2 regions of the Marinobacter sp. UBA3604 genome follow, and region 1 is predicted to be linked to the other one. Evidence: riboswitches for the same ligand, from Rfam matches in the RefSeq annotation. Region 1 holds a riboswitch; the other holds the start of a gene.

The links. A riboswitch is a leader RNA that binds a small molecule or an ion and turns the genes downstream of it on or off. The one in region 1 is predicted to bind cobalamin.
Region 2: another riboswitch for cobalamin. It lies ahead of B2590_RS02205 (ribonucleoside-diphosphate reductase subunit alpha); the one in region 1 lies ahead of B2590_RS11055 (TonB-dependent receptor plug domain-containing protein).

What each region holds. Positions count from the first base shown of each region.
Region 1 covers NZ_DFMB01000037.1:76,767-85,007, forward strand. Annotated here, with positions in the region: gene B2590_RS11030 (phenylacetate--CoA ligase family protein) at 1-458, shown strand, start outside; gene meaB (methylmalonyl Co-A mutase-associated GTPase MeaB) at 459-1,439, shown strand; gene B2590_RS11040 (methylmalonyl-CoA mutase family protein) at 1,426-3,123, shown strand; gene B2590_RS11045 (cob(I)yrinic acid a,c-diamide adenosyltransferase) at 3,166-3,723, shown strand; gene cobD (threonine-phosphate decarboxylase CobD) at 3,752-4,771, shown strand; cobalamin riboswitch at 4,819-5,020, shown strand; gene B2590_RS11055 (TonB-dependent receptor plug domain-containing protein) at 5,176-6,987, shown strand; gene B2590_RS11060 (cobaltochelatase subunit CobN) at 7,012-8,241, shown strand, end outside.
Region 2 covers NZ_DFMB01000009.1:75,808-84,048, forward strand. Annotated here, with positions in the region: gene nhaB (sodium/proton antiporter NhaB) at 1-454, shown strand, start outside; gene B2590_RS02200 (DUF3047 domain-containing protein) at 441-1,175, opposite strand; cobalamin riboswitch at 1,301-1,494, shown strand; gene B2590_RS02205 (ribonucleoside-diphosphate reductase subunit alpha) at 1,605-4,370, shown strand; gene B2590_RS02210 (ribonucleotide-diphosphate reductase subunit beta) at 4,405-5,463, shown strand; gene B2590_RS02215 (GMC family oxidoreductase) at 5,502-7,169, opposite strand; gene B2590_RS02220 (CoA-acylating methylmalonate-semialdehyde dehydrogenase) at 7,197-8,241, opposite strand, start outside.

The DNA of each region.
Region 1 (8,241 bases):
AGCCGATGATCCGGATGGTTTCCGGCGATCTGACCCATTGGGTGATGGAAGACAATCCCTGTGGTCGCACCTATCCCAGGCTGCCAAAAGGCATCTACGGCCGGATTGATGACATGTTCCAGATCCGGGGTGAAAACGTGTATCCCAGCGCCATTGCGGAAGTTCTGGAAGGCCTGGCTGGTTATGGCGGCGAGCACCGGATCATCATTTCGCGCGGTGGCTCTATGGACGAGCTGGCGGTAAAAGCGGAGTTTAACCAGGAGGTCGCAGGCAAGGGGCCGGATGCGGTCAGATCCCTCGGTGAGAAGGCAGAGGCTGAACTGAGCCGGGTTCTGGGCGTGCGGGCACGGGTTGTCATGGTTGACCCGGATACCTTTCCTCGCACGGACTTCAAAGCCCAGCGTGTCGTTGATGACCGGGACCTTTACCAGAGCCTCAACCAGAAGCGAGGAGGTTAAATGATTAACCGCATACCCTCGATGAAGCTCGCTGAACGTGTGCGGGAAGGGCATCTTCGCGCCATCGCCAGACTTATTACCCGCGTTGAAAGCGGCGGTGATGCTGAGGTGCGCGAAGCCCTGGCCGAGCTTTACAAAGCGACCGGCAACGCCCATGTGGTGGGTATTACCGGTGTGCCAGGAGCCGGGAAGTCCACCCTTGTCACGCAACTGGTCCATGAGTACCGGGCCAGCGGTCGCAAGGTCGGCGTTGTTGCAATTGATCCCTCCAGCCCGTACTCCGGCGGTGCGATCCTCGGTGACCGTATCCGCATGGGCGACCTGGTGTCCGACCCCGGCGTTTTCATCCGCAGCATGGCCACCCGGGGAACCCTGGGCGGCCTCGCCAGGCCAGCCCTGGATGCGGTTGATCTTCTGGATGCAGGCGGCTTCGACGTGGTCCTGATCGAGACGGTCGGGGTGGGGCAGGACGAGGTCGATATTGTCCGTGCCGCCCACACGACCGTGGTCGTCAACGCGCCCGGCCTGGGCGACGACATCCAGGCCATCAAGGCCGGTGTTCTGGAGATCGCCGATGTTCATGTGGTGAGCAAGGCGGACCGGCCGGATTCCAACAAAACCATTCAGGAACTCAAGGCCATGCTGATGATGAGCCTGGAGCCGGGCGAGGGAATCTGGCGGGTGCCGGTGGTGCCCACCAGTTCCGAAAAACATACCGGTTTTGACGACCTGATGGCTGCCATTGATCGTCACGCTGAGCACCTGGAAAAAAGCGGCGAAATCACCCAGCGGCGGCACCAGATTGCATTAACCCGGGTAGTGAAGGTTGCTGAAGAGATTGTCCGGGATAATTTTGCACGTGACAGCAGGTCGCAGACCGAAGAGCTGCTCAAGAAGGTTACCCAGCGCGAACTGGACCCCCATGGAGCCGCAGTAACCTTGTTAAAAGCCATGAAGGAGACCATTCATGAAGCGCACTGACCAGTATGACCCCGCTGCACTCAAGCACATTGAAAAAGAGTTCGACCAGTGGGAACTGAACGAGGTGTCGTCCTTTATCAAGCGGGCGCCGGAGAGCAAGACGGAATACACCACCGCCTCGGGAATGCCGACGAAACGTACCTACACGCCACTGGACCTGAAGAATACGCCCTTTGAGGATATTGGTTTCCCTGGGCAATACCCGTTTACGCGGGGGCCATACCCCACCATGTATCGGGGCAGGAACTGGACCATGCGCCAGATTGCCGGCTTTGGTACGGCAAGGGAAACCAACGGTCGCTTCAAGTACCTGATCGCCCAGGGCCAGACCGGTCTGTCCATCGACTTCGATATGCCGACGCTGATGGGTTACGACTCCAGCCATGCCATGAGCCAGGGTGAGGTGGGCCGAGAAGGCGTTGCCATCGACACCCTTGCCGACATGGAGGAGTTGTTCGACGATATTGATCTGACCAAGATCTCGGTATCCATGACCATCAATCCGTCCGCCTGGATTCTCTATGCCATGTACATCGCCCTGGCGCAGAAGCGGGGATACGATCTCAATGACCTGTCGGGCACCATCCAGAACGACATTCTCAAGGAGTACATTGCCCAGAAAGAGTGGATATTTCCGGTGCGGCCGTCGGTTCGCCTGGTGCGGGACTGCATCCAGTACGGCTCCGAAAACATGAAGCGGTACAACCCTATCAATATCTCCGGCTATCACATTTCTGAAGCCGGTTCGACGGCGGTTCAGGAAGTGGCGTACACCATGGCAACCACCATGGAGTACGTCAGGACCGCCATCGACGCGGGCGTGGACGTGAATGAGTTCGGGCCACGCCTGTCCTTCTTCTTTGTCAGCCAGGCGGATTTCTTCGAGGAAATTGCCAAGTTCCGCGCAGCCCGGCGGGTTTATGCCAAGATCATGCGCGAAAAATTCAACGCCACCAAACCCGAGGCCAGCCGGCTTCGTTTTCACGCCCAGACTGCCGCGGCCACCCTGACCAAGCCGCAATACACCATCAACCCGATCCGTACCGCGCTTCAGGCACTGTCTGCGGTACTGGGTGGCGCCCAATCCCTGCACACCAACGGCATGGATGAAGCGTTCGCCATTCCAACGGAAGAGGCGATGCGTATTGCCCTGCGAACCCAGCAGATCATCGCCTACGAGACCAACATCACCCAGGTGGTGGACCCATTGGGCGGTTCCTACTATGTCGAGAATCTTACCGATGAGATCGAGAAGGAAGTCTGGAAGATTCTCGACGAAGTGGAAGAGCTCGGTGGCACGCTGCAGTGCATCGACGACGGCTACTTCCAGAGGGGCATCTCCGATTCCGCCTACGATTTCGCGCTGCGCAAGGCCAGCGGTGAGCGTCCGGTTATCGGCGTCAACATGTTCGTGCAGGACGAAGAGGATGTTGAAATCGAAACCCATCCCCACGATCCGGAAACCGAACGCCGGCAGATTGAACGCCTGAATAAGGTCAAGGACAATCGCGACGAGGAGAAAGTTCAAAGCATGCTCAAGCAACTGAAAGAGCAGGCCGAGGACGAATCGGCCAATCTCATGCCCATCACCATCGAACTGGTGAAAGAGGGCGCCTCGATGGGCGATATTGTTGAAACCCTGAAAGGGATATGGGGAACCTATCGCGAAAAACCTGTAATCTGACCGGCTTTGAATACTGACAGAACCGGTTCACGGGAGACATGAATGGTCAGGCTCACCAAGATCTATACGAAAACCGGAGACAAGGGCGATACCGGTCTTGGCGACGGCAGCCGCGTCGCCAAGCATGACCTGCGTGTGGAAGCCTACGGTACGGTGGATGAGGCCAACGCAGTGATTGGTCTCGCGCGACTGCATGTGGACGACGAACTGGACGTGATACTGGCACGCATCCAGAACGACCTGTTTGATGTCGGGGCGGATCTGTGTACCCCGATCGTGGAGAACCCGAAATACCCGCCACTGAGGCTTGCCGAGGGCAAGACCGTTGAGCTTGAGCAGGAGATCGACCGGTTCAACGCGGATATTCCGTCGCTTCGCTCCTTTATCCTGCCCGCGGGCAATGCGGCCGCAACGTATCTACATCATGCGCGTACCGTGACGCGGCGCGCTGAGCGTATCATTGCTCAGCTACAGGAAGAGCAGGACATCAGCCCGTTGGTTCTGGCATACATGAATCGGCTGTCTGATTTGCTGTTCGTCCTTGCCAGACACGCCAACAACCAGGGTAAGGACGACGTGCTTTGGGTGCCGGGAAAATAATGCTGGCCCGAGACCAGGGTATTGAAGCGTGAATTTGTCGCCGCTGGAACATGGAGGCCGGCTACGGGCCGCCGCAAAAACGTGGGGCACCCCGCTGGATCAATGGCTGGACCTGTCCACCGGTATCAATCCGCATGGGTGGCCGGTTCCGGCGATCCCGGAAGAGGTCTGGCGTCGCCTGCCGGAGCCAGACGATGGCCTGGAGCCACTCATCAGGCAATGGGTGGGTGCACCGGATGGCGCCGCATGTATGGCCCTGGCTGGTAGCCAGGCGGCAATCATGCACTTGCCCCGTTTACGAAAGCCGTGCCGGGTAGGTGTGCCCTCTCCGGGGTACCAGGAGCATGGTCATAACTGGGCTGCTGCCGGTCATCGGGTGATCGAGATTGGCAATGATCAGCTAGAGGAAGATGACGAAAGCTGGCTGGACGAGCTGGACGTGCTGGTGTGGATCAATCCAAGTAATCCCACTGGCCAGGTTGTTGATCCGGACCGGTTGCTGAGCTGGCATCAGCGACTTCAGCGTCGTGGTGGGTGGCTGATTGTAGACGAGGCGTTCGTCGATGCCACTCCGGAACTCAGTGTCGGGCATGCGACCGATAAACCCGGTCTTATCGTCATGAGATCCCTGGGTAAGTTTTTCGGCCTGGCGGGCCTGCGGGCCGGGGCTGCGGTGGGAGACCCGGATATTGTTCGCCGATTGAGCGCAGTGATCGGGCCCTGGTCAATCAGTGGCCCTGCGCGATTTATCATGGGCCAGGCGCTGGCGGACACCCAGTGGCAGGCGGCGACGATGGAGCGGCTGCACAGTGAAAGCCAGCGGTTGGCGGACTGCCTGTCGCGGCACGGCTTTGAAGGCGTTACTGGAACGGCGCTTTTTAGATACGTTCGGCATGGCCGCGCGGCGGAGTTTGCAGGCGATCTCGCACGGCGGGGAATCCTCGTTCGGGAGTTTGAGAAGCCTGCTGCACTGCGGTTTGGACTGCCCGGCTCTGAACCGGAATGGACCCGGTTAGACCAGGCATTGTATTTGAGTCATCTGTATTGATTTAGCACATAAGGGCTGCTAGTTTGGCGCCCGATTCGATGAACACCGTGTTCAGGTAACGCTTTTTTGCGGTATCCCCGCCGGAAAGCGTAAAACGGGAAGTCGGTTAAAGTCCGACGCTGCCCCCGCAACGGTAAGCGAGCTAAAGGCAATCGAAAAAAGCCACTGTGCGTCATGCATGGGAAGGTGATTGCCCCGGACCGGCCCATCGGCTGATCCACTCGCAAGCCCGGAGACCGGCCTGAATACACACCGGAAGTTGCGGAGGGCGACGGCGGTGGGAGAGTTGCGTCGGTCTCACACCCGTACCCTGACTCGTATCCTGCCTCCCCAATCTCATACTCAAACTCCGCAACACAATAACCATCACGCGGGTGCGCGTGGTTTGCCAGCGAGTGTTGATTATGAGTGATCTGAAATCCGTGCCGGTTCTGTTGTTCGGCCTACCCTTCGTTTTCCTGCCAGTTTCCGACGCACTGGCCGATGAGGAGTATACCGTTGCTGCCCTTGATCCCATTGTTGTAACGGCTACGCTCGGCCCGAAGACCCGGGGCGAGAGTGACTCCTCTGTCACTGTAATTGATGACGAAGATATCCAGCGCCTGCAGCCCCAGACATTTGAGGAGCTGCTGGTGGGCCAGCCTGGTCTGGACATTACCAGCAATGGTTCTTTTGGTAAGAACATCAGCGTTTTCACCCGGGGTACCGGCAGTGAATCCACTGTATTCCTGGTGGATGGTGTGCGCCTTCGCTCCGCCACTACCGGCAGTACCGCCTGGCAATATTTTCCACCACAGATGGTGGAGCGGGTAGAAATTGTTCGTGGCTCCCGCAGTAATCTCTACGGGGCCGATGCCGTAGGCGGTGTTATCCAGGCCTTCACTCATAGTGCAGAAACGGGGAATGAAGGCTGGGTTCAGGCTGGCGGTGGCAACTTTAACACCCAGGAGTATGTGGCCGGTGCGGCCGGTACGGAAGGCCGGATGAAATACAGCCTGAGCGCGAGCCATCTGGAAACCGACGGTACGGCCGTCGTGGAAGGGGGTGAAGACAAAGGCTATAGAAACACGTCTGCGCTTGCGTCCGTTGCTCACCAGTTCGACTCCGGTGGGGAAGCCGGCGTTGTCCTCATGCGTGCCCAGGGCAACACTGAATTTGAGGGTGGTGACACCGATTTTACCATCCAGACCCTCGGTTTCCGCCTGGACACACCCATCAGCGACTATTGGCGCAGCCGCATACTGCTGGCGGAATCCCTCGACGAATCCGACAACCGCGATACCTTCGGCAACAGCACCTTCGATACTAAAACTCGCAGCGCGCGCTGGGAGAATCAGATCAGTATTGGGCGTCACGAATACATCGTTGGTGGCGAACTGCTGGTAGATGAAGTTGACAGTACCACCGAATATGACGAATCCAGCCGCACCAATGCCGCCGTTTTCGGTCAGGCTCTGTTGAATTTCGGACCGACCGACTTTCAACTGAGCTTGCGGGCGGACGACAACGAAGCTTTCGGACGTGAAGAAACCGGCGCCGTTGCCATGGGGGTTGATCTGGACCGGAATCATCGGGCTCGGGTGAGTTACAGTACGTCTTTCCGGGCGCCCACCTTCAATGACCTCTACTTCCCCAATTTTGGTAATGCGGATCTGCAACCGGAAACCGCCGGTAGCGTCGAGCTCGGTATTGGCGGGAATTACACACGTTGGTTCTGGGATGCCGCGATTTATCAGACCGACGCTGATGATCTGATTGTATTTACCTTCAAGGACGGACGGTTTGCACCGTTCAACGTAAACGAAGCACGTATTCGGGGGATAGAGCTGAGTGCTGGTCTGGAATTGGAGGAGTGGACGGTTCAGGCAGCTGCCTCGGTCACCGACCCTCGCAACCGTGAAACCGACAATCGAATTCGTCGCCGTAGCGCCAAACAATTCCGGGTCGATCTGGATCGGGACTTCGGCCGTGTGTCGCTGGGGACCACTGTGAAAGGCCAGGGGTATCGCTACGACGACGCCGATAATGAAGAGCGCATCGCGGGCTTTGTCACTTGGGACCTGCGGGCTAAGTGGGAAATTGACAGCCACTGGACCACGAACCTGACAGTCGACAATGTGCTGGACAGAGAATACTCCACGGCGCAGCGCTTCGACGGACGTGCATACATCGCCGCTGGCCGCACCGCAATGTTGACGATTCGCTACGACCTATGATCAGCCATGGTGAGAGGTAGGGGCATGATTGAGCGCCTGTATCGAACTCTGAGCCGCCCGTTGTTCGGCTGCCTTTCCGGGCTTCTGTTGATGCTGTCCCAACCAGTGTCCGGCGCCACGGTATTTGGGGTAGTGTCTGAGCGTTCCGCTGCGGAGATGGCCGCTGGTGCGGAACGCTTCCTGGCAGCCCAGCCAGATCACCGCATTATTCTGCGGACTCCTGAGCAGTTGGCAAACCTGGACAACAGCGCTCTCGACGATCTGGTGAGCCAGGCCGATGCCTTATTGATGGCGGCGGTTTTCGGAGAGCAGGTGGGCCGGATTGAGCGTGCTGTGGGCGAGCAGGCCGCCGTTCGCGAGTTTCCGGTTCTGGGGGTGAATGGCGACAGGGCGCTGACTGTGCTGTCGCGGTTACAGGGGCGCAAGCCCCTGGAAGGGCTGGATGCCACGACCCTGAACAACCTGATGAAAGCGCCGGACCCCGGCACGGACTTGAAAGCCCATCAGGCAGAGCTTAAGGCCCGCTTCCCCGAACAGGAACCCTGGCTTGAAGGCCGGGCCCTTTACCAGGGACGTACCTCGCAACACCTGGATGCCTTATTGCGTTGGTTGCTTGTTCAGGCGGGCGAAGAGCTTGACGTGCCGGATCTGCCGCCCCGGTCGCTGATCCGCTATTACCGTTATGGGGAAGCTACGGATAGCGCGGCGAACCTTAATCTGCAATCCGGCCCTGTGGTCGCACTTCTGGACCTTGACAGCGGTGACCGCCCCGGCGATCGGTCGCTGCTGGACGCAACCTGTGCAGCCCTGGAATCCAGAGGGATGCAATGCTTTGCAATTCTGTCCCGTTGGGGTGGTGCCAGCCTGGAGGCTGTTCGTGCCCTGAGTGAGACGGTAGGCCCGGCGACACTATCCGGTATTGTCAGTCTTCAGGACTTTATTGTTGGAGGCGGTGAAGGTCGGCGTCAGGTCACGGAAGCGTTGGTCCGGTTGAATGTGCCGGTGATCAAGGGCTTGCGCCTGGCCTCCCGCACCACCAACCAATGGCAATTGTCGATCGACGGTATTCCGTCTGACAAGGTGCACTACAAATTGGCGATGCCCGAGCTCCAGGGGGTCAGTCAGCCTATGGTGCTGGCTACGGCGGAGCCGGAAGTGATTGACGAAAACACCGGTGTGGCTCTGACGCTTACCCAGCCTGTGCCGGAGCGGGTGGACGCCGTTGCGGACCGCCTGAAACGCTGGCAGGCCCTG
Region 2 (8,241 bases), on a different contig from region 1:
CCAGGAGTCGCTGCCATTTACCTCGTTGTTGGTGGTGTTTTTCGCCATCGTCGCGGTGATTCACGAGCAACACCTGTTCAAGCCGATCATCGATTTTGTGCTCAGCCTGCCTCAGGACCAGCAGCCGGGCATGTTCTTTATTGCCAACGGGCTGTTGTCGATGATCAGCGACAATGTGTTTGTAGCCACCGTTTATATCAGTGAAATCAAACAGGCGCTGGACGCCGGCAGTATCGACTACGAGCATTTCCAGGAGCTGGCCATCGCCATCAATACCGGCACCAACCTGCCCAGTGTGGCTACCCCCAACGGCCAGGCCGCGTTTCTGTTCCTGCTGACGTCTGCAATCGCTCCGCTGGTGCGATTGTCCTACGGGCGGATGGTTGTGATGGCGTTTCCCTATACCATCGTGATGGGCGCGGTAGGTCTGTTTTGCGTCATCAATCTGGTTTGACCAAGCTGACATCGCTATACCAGGCGGTGGCAGATGCTCCGGTGTTGTCGGAATCCGACATGATGGCGACGCCCACCAGCTTCGGCGGCTCTCGGCCAAAGGCCTTGCGGTAGTCCGCAACGATATCCCGCTCCACCGTGACCCATTCGCCTGTGTTCGCCGTCCCGGAGTTCACTGCTACCATCATCGTGGTATCGGTGAACGGGTTGGCAATGATTTCGCCAACCGGCAGCCGGTTGGCCCAGATGTAGTTCAGCGCATTGCCCGGCAGTTCCTCCCCGAACACCACTTCCACGGTCTTGCGTTTGGCGCGCTCGAAAAAGCCGGCTTCGTCCGGCTCGAACTCAAAGGCCACGTAGATTCGCGCAGGGTAGTCATCGCCCTCCTTTTTACGGGCGTTTCCCTGCTCATAGACGTTCGACACTTTCCACCGCCAGCGCAGGATCAGTGAATCCCCGGGTTCGACGGACACCCTGGCTATCAGCCCGGAGGCGCTGTTGTCCGTGGTGGCCTTGACCACCTGCTCGCCGTTGTCGTCCGTCAACTGATAGCGACTGTGGCGGTCTATCTTCGGAAACTCCATCGGTTCCCAGCCATCTTCCAGGGACGTTATGGTCGAAAACGCGGTGATCAGCGAGTTTTCCGTGCTGTCAGCCTGGGCCGAAGCGGCCATCAACGAAAGGGCGAGGGCGGCCGTCAGGTATCTCGGTAGCGGTGTCATGGGATGCTCCTATGGGTTCGTTTACTGACCGGTAACCGTCGAAAAAGTGCCTTGTTGCGATTTATCTTAGTCTATATAGTGTTTATATCCTTGGCTTAGTACCAGATATAGTGATCAAAGGCTGATCAATCACAGATCGCCCTCGTCACGATGATCGTGGTACCGGGAATCCGGTGAGACTCCGGAACTGACGCGCAGCGGTATTGGGGAACGAGCGTGGCATAAAGACACTGGCGAATGCCGGGAAGTCGCCACGCAAGGCCGAGCCAACAGGTTCACGCCCCTGAGTCCGAAGACCTGCCAGGGAATACAACTGCACCTTCGCGTATCAAGGTGAGCAGACCGGTTTTGCGTTGTCTCTGTTCAGAGCAATGCTCGCCCCTGCGTACGCGAAGGTCTTGGCATAAACGCGTACTCAGGAGAACCGACATGTCCACTGCCACCCTGGCCGAGTCCGGCCAATCTGCCTCAACCAGCACTGCCTCCCTACAGGTTATTAAACGTAATGGCGCCCTGGTTGGATTCGACGCCAGCAAAATCAGTGTTGCCGTGACCAAAGCGTTTCTTGCCGTCGAAGGCGATGAAGCAGCGGGCTCGGCCCGTATCCACGATTCCGTGGAACAGGTTACCCATCAGGTCATGCAGGCCATCAGCCGACGCTTGAAAGCCGGCGGCAAGGTGCACATTGAAGATATCCAGGACCAAGTGGAACTGGCGCTGATGCGGGCGGAGGAGCAGAAAGTGGCCCGCGCCTATGTACTCTACCGGGAGGCTCATGCCCAGGAGCGGGCCAGCCTGGCGCCGGTGGAGGCGCATCCCACGCTTACGGTGAAAAAAGCCAACGGTGAGGCCGCACCGCTGGATCTGGGGCTGATGAAAGTCCAGGTGGAGCGTGCCAGCCAGGGATTGGAGGGCATCGATGGCGAGTCCCTGGTGGAAGGGGCGCTGCGGAACCTGTACGACGGTATCGCTGAGGAGGAGGTGCTGTCTGCGCTGATCATGACCGCCCGCGGCCGCATCGAGCAGGAACCGGACTACAGTGCCGTAACCGCTCGTCTGCTGCTGGAACAACTCAGGCTGGAAACCGCGGCCGCCTTGAGCCTGCCCCTAAGTTTGCCGCTGGCGGAAATATACCCGCAGGCCCTGAGCACCTTCATTGAGCAGGGCATCCACTACGAGCTGCTGGACGACGCCATGGCGGCGTTCGACCTGGAACGCCTGGGTGCTGCCCTCAAGCCGGAGCGGGACCACCAGTTTGGGTTCCTCGGCCTGCAGACCCTCTACGACCGCTATTTCCTCAACTGGAAAGGTGACCGGCTGGAGTTGCCCCAGGTTTTCTTCATGCGCGTGTCCATGGGCCTGGCGTTGCAGGAAGATGACCCCAATGCCCGGGCCATTGAGTTCTACGACCTGTTGTCATCCTTCGACTACATGGCCTCCACGCCAACCCTGTTCAACAGTGGTACCCGACATTCCCAGCTTTCATCCTGCTACCTCACCACCGTTCAGGATGATCTGGAGGGTATCTATGGTGCCATCCGCGACAACGCCATGCTGTCCAAGTGGGCCGGCGGCCTGGGTAACGACTGGACGCCAGTCAGGGCTTTGGGCTCCCACATCAAGGGTACCAACGGCAGCAGCCAGGGTGTGGTGCCATTCCTGAAAGTGGTGAACGACACGGCGGTGGCGGTGAATCAGGGCGGCAAGCGCAAGGGCGCCGTGTGCGCTTACCTGGAAAGCTGGCACCTGGATATTGAGGAGTTCCTGGAGCTACGCAAGAACACCGGCGATGAGCGTCGTCGTACCCACGACATGAACACCGCCAACTGGGTACCGGACCTGCTGATCGAACGCATGCGCAGTGATCAGGACTGGACCCTGTTCTCGCCAAACGACGCTCCGGACCTGCATGACCTCTATGGCAACGCATTCCGGGAGCGGTACCAGGAATACGAGGCGATGGCGGCCAGGGGCGAGATTACTCTGTTCAAGACGGTGTCCGCCAAACTGCTCTGGCGCAAGATGCTGACCGTGCTGTTCGAGACCGGGCACCCCTGGATTACCTTCAAGGACCCCTGCAACCTGCGCTCACCGCAGCAGCATCGGGGCGTGGTGCACAGCTCCAACCTGTGTACCGAAATCACCCTGAACACCAGTGCGGATGAGATCGCCGTGTGCAATCTGGGGTCCATCAACCTGGCGGCCCATGTCCACAACGGTGAGCTGGATGTCCAGCGCCTCGAACGCACGGTCAGTATCGCGGTCCGCATGCTCGATAACGTGGTCGACATCAATTACTACGCAGTGCCCCAGGCGAAGAGTTCCAATTTCAAGCATCGGCCCGTTGGTCTCGGCCTGATGGGCTTTCAGGATGCGTTGTATCGACTCAATCTGCCCTACACCAGCGCGGAAGCGGTGGAGTTTGCCGATGTGGCGATGGAGCAGATCAGTTATTTCGCGATCCGGGCCTCGGCTGCGCTGGCCGGTGAACGCGGTGCCTACGAGACCTATGAAGGCTCATTGTGGCATCAGGGTATTCTGCCCATTGACTCCATCAACCTGTTGAAAGAGGCCCGTCAGGACGGTGACCTGAGCCTGAATACCAGCAGCCGCCTGGACTGGACGGCCGTGCGGGAACTCATCGCCCGCAATGGCATGCGTAACAGCAATGTGATGGCCATTGCGCCAACGGCGACCATCTCCAACATCGTCGGTGTCTCCCAATCCATCGAACCGGCGTACCAGAACCTGTTCGTGAAATCGAATCTCTCCGGCGAGTTCACGGTGGTTAATCCATCTCTGGTTCGTGACCTGAAAGCAGAGGGTCTGTGGGACAACGTGATGGTGAACGATCTCAAGTACTTCGATGGCAGCGTGCAGCAGATTGATCGTATTCCGGCAGAACTGAAGGCCCGCTACGCCACCGCCTTTGAGATCGATGCCCGCTGGCTGGTGGAGGCGGCGGCCAGGCGCCAGAAATGGCTGGACCAGGCCCAGAGCCTGAACCTTTACATGGCGGAACCCAGCGGCAAAAAGCTGGATGAGTTGTATCAGCTGGCCTGGGAACGTGGACTGAAAACCACCTATTACCTGCGCTCGCTGGGGGCCACGGGTGCCGAGAAAACCGCGCCGGTAGCAGCACCGCAACCACAGGTATGCAGCATTGATGAGCCGGACTGCGAAGCCTGTCAGTAAACCCGACCGCCACCAAGATTCTAGAGGTTAAAAGATGCTCAACTGGGACGACGAACCAAACACCCAAACCCGCCCGGCTACCCAGGAGGGTCCGGCCCCGGTCAATGTCGATGACAAGCGCGTTATCAACGGCGAAACCGACATCAATCAGCTGGCACCCTTCAAGTACCCCTGGGCCTGGGAATACTTCATGAATGCCAACAAGAACCACTGGACGCCGCTGGACGTGAACATGGCTCAGGACGTTCACGACTACCACCACCGCCTGTCTGCGCCGGAAAAGCACGTGTATGAGAACGTGCTGGCCTACCTCACCACCTCCGACATCCTGGCGATGCGCAACATCGGCCTGGCGGTGATGGAGAAGATGAGTGCCCCGGAATTGCAGATTTACCAAGCGCGGCAGGTGTACGAGGAAGCCATGCACACCTGGGCCTACCAGCACTGCATTGAAACCCTCAACCTGGACCAGAGCGAGATCTACAATCGCTATCGGGTGGTCTCCGCGATCAACGGCAAGATCCAGATGGCCAACCGCCGGCTGGATGCCGCCATGCGCTCTGACATGAACCTGCGCAACAAGGACGACCTGCAGGAGTTCATTATGTCCTACCTGTTCTTCGCAGCGGTCTTTGAGGGTGCCTGGTTCTACAACGGTTTCAGCCCCATCTTCGCCCTGCAGCGTCGGGGCCTGATGCGGGGCACCGGTGAGCAACTGCAGTACATCCTGCGGGACGAAGCCATGCACTTCTCGTTCGGGCTGAAAGTGGTGAACCAGATCCTGGAAGAGGAAAACATCACGCTGGACCCCAAAGCCGTGCGCGATATGTGGGACGAGTCCGAAGTCGCTGAAACCGCCTACGCCAACTACATCCTGCGGGACCCGATCCTGGGCTATTCCGCCGAGTACCACAGCGAGCAGTTCCGTTTTGTGGCCAATCGCCGGGCCAGAACCGTTGGCCTGGACGAACCGTTCCCGGGCGCGAAGAACGTCTCACCCTGGCTGGACGAGCAGGCCACCCTGCGCAAAGAGAAGAACTTTTTCGAAACTCGGGTCATCGAGTATCAGACCGGCGCGCAGCTGGAGTGGTAGCAACGTACTGACCTTCATTCCGGCGGGCTGGCCGGCACTTACGTGCCGTTCAGAATCCAGCCCGCCGCTTTCTCCGCAATCATCAGTGTGGGGGAGTTGGTGTTACCACTGGTGATGGTCGGCATGACACCGGCATCCACCACGCGCAGGCCGGAGACGCCACGAACTCTGAGGTGAGGGTCGACGACTGCCATGTCGTCGTCTGCCCGCCCCATGCGGGTGGTTCCCACCGGGTGAAAAATCGTGGTGCCAATGTCTCCCGCCAGCCTGGTAAGTTCCTCATCGGTCTGGTACTGAAGGCCCGGCTTGAATTCTTCCGGCTCATACTTGGCCAATGCCTGTTGCTCTGCAATGCGGCGCGTTACCCGAAGGGAATCCGCTGCGACCTTGCGGTCTTCCTCGGTGTTCAGGTAGTTGGGGGCAATGGCGGGCTTGATTCTGGAGTCCCGGCTACGAATACGCACGGTACCGCGGCTCGTCGGGTTGAGGTTACAAACGCTGGCGGTAATAGCTGGAAAGTCATGCAAAGGCTGGCCAAATGCCTCCAGACTCAATGGCTGAACGTGGTACTGGATGTTGGCGTGCTCATATTCTTCGGAACTGCGGGTAAACAGACAGAGTTGGGAGGGGGCCATGCTCATGGGGCCGGAGCGGGTAAGCAGATACTCCAGCCCAATTCGTGCCTTGCCAATCAGTGAGTTGGCCATGGTGTTCAGGGTCTTCGCGCCCCGAACCTTGTAGACCGATCGAATCTGCAGGTGATCCTGAAGATTCTCGCCGACGCCGGGTAAGTCGGCAACAACCGGGATATCGTGCTCCCGAAGCAGATCCGCCGGGCCAATGCCCGACAACTGCAGCAACTGAGGGGATCCGATAGCGCCGGCTGAGAGGATGACTTCGCGGCGTGCGTGGGCGGTGATTTCCCCCTCTCCCGGTCGCTCCACGCGCACGCCGGTGCATCGGGGCATTTCACCGGCCGCCATGTCCAGCGCCATGACATGGGTGGAATGCCACAGTGTCAGGTTAGGGCGCGTCTTGGCCGGCCGCAGGAACGCCTTCGAGGTGCTCCAGCGCCAGCCGGAGCGCTGATTGACTTCGAAGTAGTCAACGCCTTCGTTGTCGCCGCGGTTGAAGTCCCGGGTCCGGGGAATGCCAGCCTGAACGCAGGCGCTGGCAAAATCCTCCAGAACGGTCCATTTCAGCCGCTGATGCTCGATCCGCCACTCACCGCCGTGGCCGTGGTAATTCCCGTGTTCCGGATCGGCGTCGCCTTCTTCGTCCAACCGGTAGTGATCTTCATGACGCATAAAGTCGGGCAGGCAGTTATCCCATGACCACGCCTGCTCTCCGGTAACATCGGCCCAGTGATTGTAATCCCGGGCCTGGCCACGAATGTAGAGCATGCCATTGATGCTGGAGCAGCCACCCAGGGTTTTCCCCCTGGGGTAGATCAGTGATCGACCATTCAGGCCGGGGTCCGGCTCGGTGCGAAAGCGCCAGTCTGTGCGCGGATTGTCGATGCAATAAAGGTAGCCCACTGGAATATGGATCCAGTGGTAATTGTCACGACCGCCCGCCTCGATCAGCAGCACCCGGTTGGCCGGGTCGGCACTCAGACGGTTAGCCAGCAGGCAGCCGGCAGAGCCGGCCCCGACGACGATGTAATCAAACTCGTGCTGCCCGTGTGCATTGTTGTTATTGGACATGGTCTGTCTCCAGGACTGGTTTGCGTGTTACTTGGCGGTTGGCATCACAAACTCGGCACCGGCATCGATGGAGTCTGACCAGCGCTGCATAATGGATTTCTGCCGAGTATAGAATTTAACGCCCTCTTCACCGTAGGCATGGGTGTCGCCAAACATTGAGCGTTTCCAGCCACCGAATCCGTGCCAGGCCATGGGAACCGGAATGGGCACGTTGATACCGACCATGCCAATCTGAATGCGACGGCCAAATTCACGGGCGACGCTGCCGCTCTCGGTGAAACAGCTGACACCGTTGCCGAATTCATGATCATTGATCAGACGGATGGCGGTCGCAACATCGGGAACCCGCACGCAGGCCAGCACCGGGCCGAAGATCTCTTCCCGGTAAATTGTCATCTCCGGAGTGACATGATCGAACAGCGTACCACCCATCCAGAAACCTTCGCCGCAGCCTTCACCCGTTGACGCTGCATCGAAGTCGCGGCCGTCGACCACCAGTTCAGCGCCTTCAGCCACACCTTTATCAATATAACCGGTAATGCGCTGGTGAGCGCTGGCACTGACAATCGGACCCATTTCGGCGTCCAGGTCCATGCCGTTCCTGACCTTCAGGCTGCGTGCCCGCTCGGCCAGCCTGGGGATGAGTTTGTCAGCGACATCACCGACCAAAACCGCCACGCTGATGGCCATGCAACGTTCGCCGGCACTGCCGTAACCCGCGCCAATGAGCGCATCCACGGCTTTGTCCAGATCGGCATCGGGCATAACCACCATGTGGTTCTTGGCGCCGCCGAGGGCCTGAATGCGCTTGCCGTGACGGGCGCCATTTTCATAGATCAGATTGGCAATCGGAGTGGAGCCGACAAAACTCAGCGCCATGACGTCCGGGTGCTCAATGAGCGCTTCCACCGCACCCTTGTCACCCTGCACCACATTGAACACGCCGTCGGGCAGGCCAGCCTGTTTGAGCAAATCAGCGAGCATCAGAGACGCACTGGGGTCGATCGGGCTGGGCTTGAGCACAAAGGTATTGCCGGCAGCGATTGCCACCGGGAACATCCACATGGGCACC